Regions from separate parts of the Brevibacillus halotolerans genome, predicted to be linked through region 2. Evidence: predicted binding sites of a transcription regulator. Region 2 holds the regulator's gene; each other region holds the start of a gene.
What was found. Region 2 encodes NrdR, which represses ribonucleotide reductase genes. Its sites were predicted from a motif close to AACACNATATATNGTGTT; they were not measured.
Positions count from the first base shown of each region.

Region 1: a site for NrdR is predicted at 3,351-3,368, ahead of O0550_RS17955 (adenosylcobalamin-dependent ribonucleoside-diphosphate reductase). Genes of this name have one in related genera too.
Region 3: a site for NrdR is predicted at 3,545-3,562, ahead of O0550_RS17190 (anaerobic ribonucleoside triphosphate reductase). Genes of this name have one in related genera too.

Region 1 is NZ_JAPTNK010000015.1:120,167-124,597, forward strand. Features, by position in the region: gene O0550_RS17950 (class F sortase) at 1-251, shown strand, start outside; gene O0550_RS17955 (adenosylcobalamin-dependent ribonucleoside-diphosphate reductase) at 617-3,211, opposite strand; gene dat (D-amino-acid transaminase) at 3,401-4,258, shown strand.
Region 2 is NZ_JAPTNK010000001.1:204,684-209,114, reverse strand. Features, by position in the region: gene dnaI (primosomal protein DnaI) at 1-83, opposite strand, end outside; gene O0550_RS01070 (DnaD domain protein) at 84-1,589, opposite strand; gene nrdR (transcriptional regulator NrdR) at 1,690-2,178, opposite strand; gene O0550_RS01060 (HD-GYP domain-containing protein) at 2,398-3,531, shown strand; gene O0550_RS01055 (YcdB/YcdC domain-containing protein) at 3,610-4,431, opposite strand, start outside.
Region 3 is NZ_JAPTNK010000014.1:79,785-84,215, reverse strand. Features, by position in the region: gene O0550_RS17200 (acetamidase/formamidase family protein) at 1-547, opposite strand, end outside; gene nrdG (anaerobic ribonucleoside-triphosphate reductase activating protein) at 633-1,133, opposite strand; gene O0550_RS17190 (anaerobic ribonucleoside triphosphate reductase) at 1,142-3,400, opposite strand; gene O0550_RS17185 (TerD family protein) at 3,636-4,431, opposite strand, start outside.

The DNA of each region.
Region 1 (4,431 bases), on a different contig from region 2:
CAGCGATCTTTTATCATTTAAAAAAATTAAAGCATGGCGATCATGTTATCGTCTCAGATTCAAACGACCATCGGCTTATCTATGCAGTCAAAGAAGTAACCACTTTTAAAACGAAAGAAGCTCCCTTAGAGAGAATTTTCGGTGAGTCAAATACCTCTAATCTGAATCTGGTCACTTGCTCTGGTAAATTTAATAAAAAAACTCAAGAACATGCAAAGAGATTAGTAGTATTTACTGAATTAAGTCAATAATTCCTGTATTCATGATAGGTAAACATAAAAAAGACCCTGATTAGGGGGTCTTTACTCGCTGAAGTATTAATTTTTTCAATTGGTGAATACCATCACTAGACCTTTTCTGTGTCGTATTCTCCTTCCAGAGTACGGTCTATGTAATAGCCAGGGTCTTTCCACTGCACCGTTCTTGATGAGTAGCTTAAAACCCCATGCCCATCCAGATATGTACCATTATTCAATGAAGCATTCACATCTATACCTGATGCAAATCATTAGAAATGAAAAAACAGCTCTACCGCAAAAGCTGCGAATAGAGCCGTTTAATCGAAACCAAATCTTATACTTGAGGGATCGTAATCACTGCACTGCGGTCTATAACATTACGAGCACTTGGAAAATCCGCAAGTTGTACATGTCTTGCACCCTTCTGCATGCAATAATGTCGCAGAGCCGCATGATGGGCAGAAGTCTTTGTGATCAGCATCGCCGTATACGTCGTGATGCACCTCTTCTTTATCTGGAGCTGAGGTGATTGAATAGCTGCTAGTAGCTGCTACTGCCTGATGCTCGTCTTCCCCGTCAAGATGCATTTCTAACGCTTTTGCTACAGCATCTGGGATGGATTCCACACGGTTTGCTCCAAAACCAACTGCTCCTGAGCCACCAATCCCTTTTAAATGTTTAATTAACAACCGGGCCTTGTTGCCATCTGGTAACTCTCCAAAACGTAGGAATAAGGTGGATACGCGCCCTAAAGCCTCTGACATTGCAAACACATCGCTTCCAGCTTTTCCTACATTCACAATCACTTCAAACGGAGCATGATCTACATCATTGATTGTAATATACGCTTTTCCAAGAGGTGTGTTCATTTTATAGGTAGCACCACTTAAACGTTTCGGACGTTTATTATAAGCACGTTCTGTAGCTCCATCCCTTCCGCTTTTCACACCCTGAGCCTGACCAGCAGACGTAGCTTCCTGGCTTGTTTTGGGCTCTGAGTCCTTTTGTTCCTTCGCTGATGCTTGATCGTTACTTGCCCCTACCTTCTCTTCCTTTTTCTCCGTAGACAATACCTGTACATCACGGCTGCCATCTCGATAGATTGTTACCCCTTTGCAACCTAAGTCAAACGCCAGTTCATACAGATTCTTTGTATCTTCTACTGTGAAATCGTGTGGAGCGTTAGCTGTTTTCGAAATGGAAGAGTCCACCCATTTTTGAATTGCAGCTTGAACACGTACATGATCTTCAGCGGCTAAGTCCATCGCACAAACAAAATACTCTGGCAGGTCTAGACCCGGATGGGCATCCATCCATTCCTGAGCGATCGGTACGTACTGTTTATCAAAGCCAAGGCGACTTTGACGGTAGTATTCGAATGCATAATACGGCTCAATCCCTGTAGATGTACCTACCATCGTTCCAGTAGACCCCGTTGGTGCCTGTGTTAATAAGGTTACGTTGCGAATTCCTTTTTCACGTATTGCTTCTCGTACTTCTTCATCAAACTGTTTCATAAAACCGCTCATGAGATATTTTTCAGCATCAAATTTAGGAAAGCTACCTTTTTCCTTTGCTATATCAGCAGATGCCAAGTATGCTTCGCGGGCGATAAAGTTATAAAGCTTGTCCAAAAAATCTAAAGACGTAGGACTGCCATAACGAATCCCTAATTTAATCATCATTTCGGCAAGACCCATAGTTCCTAATCCTACACGACGCTCTGACTGCTGATTTTCTCTGTTCTCTTCAAAATGATAAGGAGTCGCATCAATTACGTTATCCAAGAAACGGATCGAATAACGAACAGCTTCACTTAGGCTTGTCCAGTCTACCTCGTTATCCAGAACGAATTTAGATAGATTTAACGAGGATAAATTACATACGCCCCAAGCTGGAAGTCCTTGTTCCCCGCACGGATTCGTGCAAATGATTGGGTTAAAATACCAGCTATTAGACATGTCATTATAATACTCTGTAAATACAACACCAGGCTCAGCCGATTTCCATGCAGATTCAATGATGGTATGCCAAATCTCCCGGGCACGGACGGTCTTAACCAATTTGACGGGTTTACCTAGCTCCTCGCGCCATTTTTTCATGTTTCCGTCCCATAATGCATCATAATCCGGATCATTTACATCTGGAAACACGAGCTCCCAGTCCAAGTCCTCTTTTACAGCTTTCATGAAGCTATTGGAGACACAAACCGACAGATTGGCATTTGTAACAAGCCCCATCGTTTGTTTTACCGTAATGAATTCCATAAGGTCCGGATGCCAATCATTCATCATTAGCATCAGAGCACCGCGGCGTGAGCCCCCCTGCTCAATAAGACCTGTGGTATAGCTGAATAAGCCGCCCCAGGATACTGAGCCACTTGAGGAACCATTGACTCCACGTACCAACGCACGCCGAGGACGGAGGCTGGATAAGTTAATACCAACACCGCCTCCACGTGACATTATCTCTGTCATTTGAGTCAGCGTATCCATAATGCCACCTCGTGAATCATGCGGTGACGGAATTACATAGCAGTTAAAGAGGGTTAATTCTTCGCTTGCTCCTGCACCTGCTGCAATGCGGCCGCCTGGTACTAGTTTCCAATCATCTAGCAATTCACGAAATTTGCTTGTCCATTCTACTTGTTTTTCTTCTGTCTTCTCTACAGAAGCAATTGCGCGAGCCAAGCGATCCCACATTGCTTCCGGCGTTACTTCAATTGGACGGGTCGTTTTTTCTACCGTTGTGGTAATGGTTTCTCCGTTTCTTAGTAGAATGGATACTTGATTTTTCTCCAGGGCAACAATTTCACCCACTTCTTTTTGCGGAAATTTCGGGTCATCCTTGGTTAATACGAGAACGGTATCTCCAACCTTTGTATTTATGTAATCCAGATCTTTCATTGCATAACGGTCCAAAAAGATCTTTTCACTTAACCCTTCTAATGGCTTATGTTCTACTAAACCCACGGTCTTTTCCCCTCCAAAATATATTTCAAATTGACCCTCTCAGATCATTTTGTTATCTTTATGTAAGACGGTTTTAACGATACCATACGCCTGTCTGCAAATCAATATATTGAATATATAAGAATTTTTTTCGACATTTATCACTAGATATTGTGTTACTATCATCCTATTCCCTTGGGAGGAACTTTCATGTATTATGTAGATGGAGTTTGGTATAAACCCGATGAGCCTGCTATTTTTCCAGAGGATCGAGGCTATCAGTTTGGGGACGGAATTTATGAGGTTGTGCGTATCTATAATGGTCGCTTCTATCAGTGGGACGAGCATATGATTCGCTTGGAACGCAGTGCAAAGGAGCTTTCTCTAACGATCCCAACTCGCACAGAATTAACCGAAATTGCTCATAAAGTCCTTAGACAGTATTCCTTGCAATTTTCTGAAGATGCAATCCTTTACATGCAAATTACTCGTGGCGTGTCAGAGCGGCAATTTACATTCCCGTCAAATACCCGCCCTATTTTAACGATGTATGCTGTACCTAAATTACGCCCGATTCAACAGATGCAAAATGGTTTAAGGGCTGGACTTGTCGATGACATTCGTTGGTTGCGCTGTGATATTAAAAGTCTTAATCTGCTCGGTGCCACTTGGGCTAAACAGCAAGCGACAGAGCAAGGAGTAGACGAAGCAATTCTTCACCGAAATGGAACCATTACGGAAGCTACTTCAGCTAATCTATTTGCTGTGAAAGATGGCAAAATACATACCCATCCAGCTACTAACCTAATTTTGCACGGGATTACGCGGCGTACTGTTATTCAATTAGCCAAAACTCTGGGCATCTCGGTAGTAGAAGAAGTATTTTCTGTGAATTTTGCTCAAATGGCTGATGAATTATTCATTACTGGTACTACAAGCGAAATAACTCCTATCATTGAGCTTCAAGGTACGCCTGTAGGAGATGGTAAAGTGGGTACTATCGTTCGACGTTTACAAAAAGCCTTTGAAGAGCACATCGCTATTGACCGTAATAGCATCACCAAGTAAAAGACAGGGTGTACATCTTTTATAAAAAGAGCCCTCTTTTTATAAGCGAAGGTATTTTTCTAGTAAAAAAGCCGTTCTCCTCGTTGATGGGGACTGACCCCCGTTTGTAGGACAGGGATCAAAACACCTTACAAGTTTAAGCAGCCAGTCGTCGGAATTCAACCGGTGACTGG
Region 2 (4,431 bases):
TTATCCAATTGTTCATCCGGACTTAAAATATGCCGTGGAGTTCGCTTAGCTAACTCCTCCATGAATTGACGCAAAGGTTCCATCTAATGTTCGCCTCCCTTCATCGGCTGTCGTAGTGATTCGTATAATTCTTTAAGCTCTGGATCATCCATAATGGTTTTTTTCACTTGCTTTACGCGTTTTTTTCGATCAGTATCAACTGCCTCTGCTTCCTCACGATCGAGCTGTCGCTGTACAGCAGCAGGCAGCTTATCCTGTAGCAATGCTCGTGAATTACTGCGCCGGCCCCTGTTAGAGGATAATCCACCTTTTTTGGAAGCTGCTAGAGATTGAGCCGTCTGATTCTCCATAGCCTGATTCTTAGCTTCTGCCCGTTCCAAAATAACCCTCACTGCTTCCTCTACGGTAGAAATGGCTTTGGCTTTCCAGCTATCTCGAATCGTTTCCACGTAAGCTTTTGGCAATTCCATTTTCGTTTCACGCATGGCATATAAGAGCAAAGCATTTACTACCTCTGACGGCATTGAATCTGTGAAAACCAAGCTCTCTGCCCGTTCTAAAAACGCACGTGAAATTCTACCTCCCACCGCTTGCTCTAAAATAATCAGCGGTGAAAGCTCTCGACAGATTCGTAGAAAAACCTCCGTTCCAGGAGCTGGTATTTTCCCAGGACCGAGATGCTCCAAATAGGCATCGGCTAAAGAACGGCGTTCACGCGTTAGCTGGTTATTTACATATCGCTCGCGTATTCGTTTACGCAATAGTTCTGTGCTAAGAGTCCCTTGAGAATCATAAAGATTCCAATCCCGCAGCTCTTGGCTTAATAAATAGCTATCCACTTGATAAAAAGCGAGCAACTGATAAAAAAACGGAATGCTTTCCTGCGTTACTACCTTAGAGGCTTGTACATGACTAGGGAGGCTAGCTCGCAAAAAGGATAAATCCAATTGTTTGTCTGGCTCCGCTTCATAATGATTAGCTAGGGAGGCTGTAGGATGTTTTTCTTGCATGTGAGCAAAAAATCGATCCGTTTCCGATCCAGGGCGAATTTCCAGCTCAGAAGCTGACAAATTATGATATACCTCATAGAAGCGCTTGGTTACATCTTCTTCATACGGATACTCCTCCGCCAGATTCCCCCATAGCTGATCAGCATAGGTACGGCGCAACTGCTCGTATTTGACTTTGCCTACTTGATTTAACAGCATAACGGGAAGAATATCTTCCTGAAAAAATTGAGCCGGAGTTAGCGGTGGCAAGACAATATACTCATAAAAAAAGTCATGTTCGCGATTCTCACGACGACGGACCTTTAATAAATCCATCGCTTCTAAACGTTCTCTGGCTTGCAGTAAGCGATCCAACGGCAAGGATGTCATCATCATTAGACTCCGGTGCGTTCCTTCGCTTGCTGCTCCACTCTTTTCATCCACCTCGTGCATTAATAATTGATACAACGAATAGGATGACACCCCCAGCAAGGGCAAATAAAGATGGGTTATGAATCCCATCTCCATCATACTCAGCGGCCTTATGAATCTCACTAAATAGCGATCGTTGGGCGCAAGTTCGTTCCACATGACACGCATCGACCAAAATCCTTCCTTACGTTCATAGTTTCTCTATTATATCATTTCTTCTGTCATGTTACGTAGGAGAGGTTTGGAAGCTTAGAGAAAAAAATGCTTCTTATTCTGATTTATTCACTTTAGGCGGCTGATTCCGCGCTTGTTCTAAAAGCTCTTCCAATTCTCGCATAAATACATTAATATCTTTAAACTGACGATAAACCGAGGCAAAACGAACATAAGCTACCTCATCCACATGGTACAGGCGCTCCATGACCATTTCCCCTACCTCTTTGCTAGGGACCTCAGCCTTCCCTTGACTACGTAGTTCTCGTTCAATTTCATTTACAATATTCTCTAATATCTCCAGTGTCACAGGACGCTTTTCACAAGCACGAATCAACCCACGTAAAATTTTATCGCGGCTGTACTCTTCTCTTGTTCCGTCCTTTTTAATAATTAATAGTGGTGTTTCTTCCACCATTTCAAATGTAGTGAATCTTCTGCCGCAGTCCTCGCACTCTCGACGGCGTCTGATTGATTTGTTGTTATTAAATGGGCGGGAATCCAATACCCTTGTCCCATTAAATTCACAAAATGGGCAACGCATTAGCCATCATCTCCAAAATGATTACTCAGTTAGATCAACATCATTCCAAAAAAGAAAGACTTGATTTTATTCAATAAATTTGCGTGTAAATTATTGAAGTTTTTCTTTAGAGTCCCATATCCAGTAAGGTTAGTCAAGGAAAAACCGAATATCCTATTCCCATTTGTCCATAATTTTTTTAAAATGAGATAGTATCTAACAGCAAGGGAGGGTTCTTGCATGCGCCTAGTCTCATTGCGACATGTTCAACCTGGAATGAATTTGGGAAGGACCGTTTTTACAGATGATGGGAAAGTCCTGCTTGGGGCAGGTATGGAGCTAAGTGAAAGATTGGTAAGTGGTCTACAACGCATGGGAATTGATTCCGTCTACATTGATGACCCACACACATCAGATATTGAGGTAGAGGATGTTATACGTCCAGAGACAAGGCAAGATGCTTTGGAAGTCATACATAAAACCGTGCAACAACTACGGAATACGAATAAAGTTGCTCGTAGGGTCTCTGTCAAAGACATGGGCATGCATTTCCAGCAGGTCTTTCATAAGATTTTAAATGATCTATCTGGAGCAAAGGATATCATGATTCATCTAGCTAACATCTCCTCTCACTCGGGAGCAATGTATCATCACGCCGTTAACGTCGCTGTCATGGCTACAGCCGTTGGGATGTCGCTTGGCTACAACACGACGCAATTACGTGATTTGGGAATCGGGGCACTGTTACACGACATTGGAAAAACAGCGCTACCAAAAGAATTGCTTGAAAAAACCGAGCGTTGGAACGAGGCTGAAATGGAGCAGGCCAAAGAGCATACACGCCTTGGCTTTGATATCATTCGGAAACAACACGATATTTCATTATTATCTGCTCACGTAGCTTTCCAGCATCATGAACGAATGGATGGAAGCGGTTATCCGCAACAGCTACAAGGGGACAAATTCCATGAGTATGCGCAAATCGTAGCTATTTGTGATGTGTATGATTCTCTAACTACCCCAAGACGTTGGAGAAAACGCTATATGCCACAGGATGCGCTTGAATACCTGCTTGGATCAGGCGGCTATTTGTTCCATCATCATTTAGTAGATGCCTTTCGTAAGCATATCGCTGTCTTTCCACTTGGGAGCGGAGTCGTACTCAATAATGGAGAAAGCGGCGTAGTCTGTAAGGTAGATCCAGAATGCTGTCATCGTCCAACGATACGCATTTTGCGAGACGGGCGTGGCAATGACCTGCTTACCCCGTACGAAGTTAATTTGAAATATAATTTAAAACTATTTATTACTCAATTTGAAGACGAAACATTATTTACTTTTATGGAATCTAAGCATATTGCACCGGACTTGTAATCATCTAGTTAATTTCATTTACAACCAGCAAAACTCCCTCTTACAAAATGCTGAGAGGGAGTTTTGCTTTGCCTCGATTTATTCGTGTCTGTATTGCTGATAAAATTGGTTAATCAGCTCTGCCGCTTCTGCACGTGTTACATTTTTATTCGGCTCTACCTTCGTCCCCTTCGGTGCGCTCAGATAACCTAAAGCATGCGCTAGCGTATAAGCAGGTACTTGTTCTGCTGTTACATCTGGATAAGGGGATTGAAAGATATCAGACTTGGATAGTAACGCTCCAAATTGTAATGTCTGCATAAACATTTGTATCGCTTCATAACGTGTAATGGCACGATCAGGCTCAAAGCGGGCTGTAGATGGTATGATTTTTAATTGAGAGGCCTGAGAAATGGCAGCATAATACGGATGATTTGTAGGTACATCTGAGTACGTATAAGGCTTCTCATCATTTTCATCGTCATAGGATCGATAATCGTGACTCAGCTCGTTTGATACGCTAATCATCAATCCTACAAATTGAGCCCTAGATATCTCCTTATCTGGCTCTAACTTTCCATCCTCTAGGAGGAACAGCCCTCTATTTAGCATATTGCCTAGGGCTTCTTCACTTTTGTGTCCCTCAATATCAGTAGCGGATTCAGCATTACTAAATCCCCATGGGTCTAATAATTCACCAGTAGCCGCGTTTACAGATTTCTCATTCCCTACATAACGATAGACAAGCTGTATTGGAATCTCTTGAGAAGACTCCTTTACAGACTCATCTGCCCCTAGCATATAGAAAGGAGCTTTATAATAAGTAAGCATTACTTTTTTCTCTTTTATCTCCTTTTCTATCGCTTCTTTCTTTGATACCTGAATTTTTTCGAAAACATCATTACTTCGCAAAGGGGAGCC
Region 3 (4,431 bases), on a different contig from region 2:
GCGTACTCCCGGGGATTAGCTCTTTACAATCTATGTTGCCGCCACAGTAGCGAGGAGGAATAGTAGAATGAATACCTGGTTCGTCTGGCGGCATGCCCATTACTCCCATAAATGGATGAAGGCGAATTTTATGCCCTTTATCGCTGGTTCCGATCATGTTCGTCGCATCTAACTCCCAGATTAAAGGATATCCTTCCTTTTCCTGCATTCCCAGACGTTTATTTACGGCGCTGGCAAATCCGCCACCCTGACTCCAGCCCCATGTACCTACACGTAATTCATTAATATGTATTGCTAAGCTTTGTCCAGCCTTGGCATCGGCAATGTACAAGGGACCAATCAGGGCATGACCGCTATCCTGAGGGTGCTTTCGCGTACAAAATTCTACTCTTCTGCCGTTTGCTTGTTCCGGGCCTACGTTCCAATCCGCATCAAGCGTCTCGAAACGAACAGTGTCACCAGATTGTATTGTCAGGATAGGGGAAGCTTCTCTGCTAAAGGAGCCATGCAGAGTCGAGCGCTTTGGCTGGATGGTATATATAGCCATACATAGTTACCTCCTTGGTAGATTATTACAATAGCTTTCTATCAGAATAATACTGAGGAGGTAAAAGGTACAGATTTAAATATTGCTATTCCGTCCATTCGATAACGGAGCCTATTGCAAGACTTTTCCTCACATCAATGATGCGCTGATTACGACTTCCGCGAAACCGCAGGGAGGTGTCTTTTTGTTCCGCTTTAAATTTACCGTCAATAATGACATCACATAGCTCCAATAGCTGCCGTTGTTCATCTAGCAGGAGTAATGCTTCAAAAGTAAATCCAGTATATGCCCAGACTGTTTTATCCAGACAAGCTTGGCGAAAGCTAGTGATAAAGGCGGCGCAGGCAGTGGCGGAGAAAAATGGGTCTCCTCCACATAAGGTCAGACCATGTAATAATGGATTATCGGAAATTTCCTGAATCACCTCTTGCTGGTACGCTTGTGTAAAAGGTTGTCCATAGCTGAAATCCCACGATTCTGGATTAAAACAACCCTGGCATGCGTGACGGCAGCCGCTTATAAACACGACCGCACGTAACCCAATGCCTTCGTTAATACTTTCCCTTCGATATTCGCAGATATGCATGGATTGACTCACTGGTGCTTCACCCGATCCAGAACCTCCGCTTGTTTTGCAGAATTAAAACGCTGTGTATAATCGCCTGTAATATAACCAGTTACACGGCGCAAACGTTGGAAATGAACGGAGTCTTCCGTATTTCCACAGTTTGGGCATTGCGTGCCGATAATCCCTTCATAACCGCAGCTTGGGCAACGATCCAATGGATGATTAATAGAGAAATAACCTACGTTGCTTCTTAATGCGTACTGAACAATCTGTTGGAAAGCTACTGTGTTTTGTCGGGCATTTCCATCTAGCTCAATATAAGTAATCGCCCCGGCGTTGCATAGCTCGTGAAAAGGTGCTTCAAGCTTAATTTTTTGGGAAGCGGATAGCGAATAGTAAACAGGAATGTGAAAGGAATTCGTATAATATTCACGGTCAGTAATTCCTGCAAGCTTTCCATAGGTTTTTTGATCAGCTTTTGTAAATTTGCCCGATAAACCTTCAGCAGGAGTAGCAAATAAGGTAATGTTGAGATTATATTTTTCGCTCATGTCATCGCAGTATTGGCGCATGAAGGAAATAACAGAGAGCGCACGCTGGTATACCTCTGTATCTTCTCCGTGGTGCTTGCCATAAAGAGCATACATGCATTCCGCTAGTCCGATAAAGCCGACAGCCAGGCTGCCATGCTTAATTAAATCAGCTACCTCATCATCAGGACGCAATTCTTTACCGCCCTCCCAGACACCCTCACGCATCATGAAATCCGAAGCTTTGGCCGGCTGTTTAGCTTGGATGCCAAAACGATGAATCAAACCGCTGATAGCTACATCCATATAGCTTTGTAGGGCGTTATAGAAGCCGGTGATGTCTGCCTGATCGCGTTGGTTTTGACAAATCCCATATTCGATTCCCAATTTTACAAGATTGATCGTATTAAACGAGAGATTTCCCTTACCGCTACTATAATTCCGTCCAAAACGATCTGATATGGATCTTGTCCGGCAGCCCATTGTAGCGATAATGGTGTTCGGATCATCCTCACGGTAGTAGATGAGATTAAACGTAGCGTCTACATTGACGAAATTCGGATAAAGGCGCTTACTGGAGCATTCGATTGCTTCTTGGAACAAATCATAGTTGGGATCGCCCTCAGATTGATTAATCCCTGTTTTACATTGAAAAATATGCTGCGGGAAAATAGGGGTTTCTCCATTTCCTAACCCATTACTTGTTGCCTGTAATAGCGCATGTGAGACCAGACGTCCTTCCGTAGAAGTACACATACCATAATTAAGCGAGGTAAAAGGAATTTGTCCCCCAGCTCGGCTACTCATCGTATTTAGATTATGGATGAGAGATTCCGCGGCCTGATAGGTCTCTGCGACAGTCTCTTCAAAGGCATAAGTAAAGCTTTTGGGAAAATCCTGCTTTAGTTTTTCGTTATCCATATAAAGTAGATCATCAGATAAAGCTAGCTCGGGACCCTCGTTAAAATAATGAAGTCCTTTTTTCAGATGCTTGACGAAGGATTTCCGGACGTAAGGGGCTAGATCCCAGTCAATCTTGTTAGCAGAAACACCGCCGAATTGGCTGTTTTGCTGCGATTGAAAGATAATCGCGACTAGAGCCATTGCCGTCATAATGCTTTGTGGGGTGCGAACTGATCCGTTTCCAGTATTAAAGCCTTCAGCTAGTAGGCGGTCAAAAGGAATGAAAATGCAGTTAGTTGTACCGATTGCATACTGATCCAAATCATGCACGTAGACATAATTATGATCGATTGCTTCACGGAGCTTGCTTGGTAAAACATATTGTTTCACATGCCATTTCGCATATTCAGAGCCCATTTTACTCATTTTCCCGCTGAACGATTCTCCGTTAACATTTGCATTTTCTCGAAGTAAATCCATATCCTGTAGGCCGATGACAGCCTCACTAATGCTGTATAACTCGCTTTGCTTCAGACGAAGGCGATCACGTTGTTGACGGTAGGCAGAAAAGGAATCAGCAACATCGTTGTGATCTTTTTCACATAGCTGTGCAATAATTAACTCGTGTATCGTCTGTGTAGATATTGGATTTATGTAGGGAAGCTCCCGCTCTGCGGTTAGCGGTTGCATGCGTGGTTGCTGTGTAAGATGTTCCTCAATACAATGGGCAATCTCCTCACTAAGGGCCACGTTTACTGTACCTGACGTGGGCAAGCATGCCTGAGTAATTGTTGTGATTATCTTTTCTGGTTGAAAGATTTCTTGACGACCATCGCGTTTCATTATTAGCATGAAAAAAGCCTCCTGTAATGTGAAAAACCTGATGTGAAAGGTAAAAATAAGCTTGGTAATGGTAGAAGGTAGTGCAAATGAATTCAAAATGTAAGAAGCATCCCCTCATCAATTAAGAGAAAATGCTTCTGTAATGTGGTTAAATACACTATATATAGTCTACGAATTACAAAATACATCAATATGTCGTATGTGTCAAATGACGGTCCTGTGACTAGACATCAGAATGCATGTGCTATAAATAATCAGACATGATTTTTTCGGTGTCATAGGGTGTTATCCCGCTATTTACAGAAAAGACGGATTGGGCACGATCAGGATTATCAACAAGCGTTCCTCTGGCTAAGGCGTGCAATACAAACAGGTCGTATAAATTTGGTTTAATCAGATTTGTCATGGCTTTTCCCATGAGCTGCATGCTGTTTCGATTATGTTCAACGTTATTGGCATAGGTAGGTTCAAAAGTAAGAGCTAAATCGGTCCAGATGACCTGACGAGCCTCTATATCAATCATAACGGGAATACAAATCGTTGTATCAGCAGTGATGTCGATTTTATTTTGTACGGTAGCCGGTTCGAAGATTTCACCAGAATTAGGGTGCTGTCGCATCATCCAGCCAGCAAAGCATTCAGGGAGATCACAATAAGGATGACTGGTAAAGGAATGCAAAGACATGGAAAGATAACGAGCCCCTGCTTTTGCCGCAGCAGTTAAATCGATATCAATGAACTCGCAGGCACCTTGTGGAGCAGTAGTAATATCACCACTATGGTAGGCCTTAAAGGAAGATGAGACTAAATTCGTATAGGAAATGTGTTCTAAATCATTCCAGTTGTGGTCATACATCACAGCAGATAAATCAACATCCACTCGATCTGTCGGAACTTGATTCACAATACCTTCTCGCCACCAAGTAAAAAATCGGATGGTATTTCCAGCCGGTAAATCAAGCTTAGAACCTCGCGTAATCGTACGGAGCGCCTTCTGAGCTGAGCGTTGGGAGAAGGGGACATTGTAATTGCGCAATTGT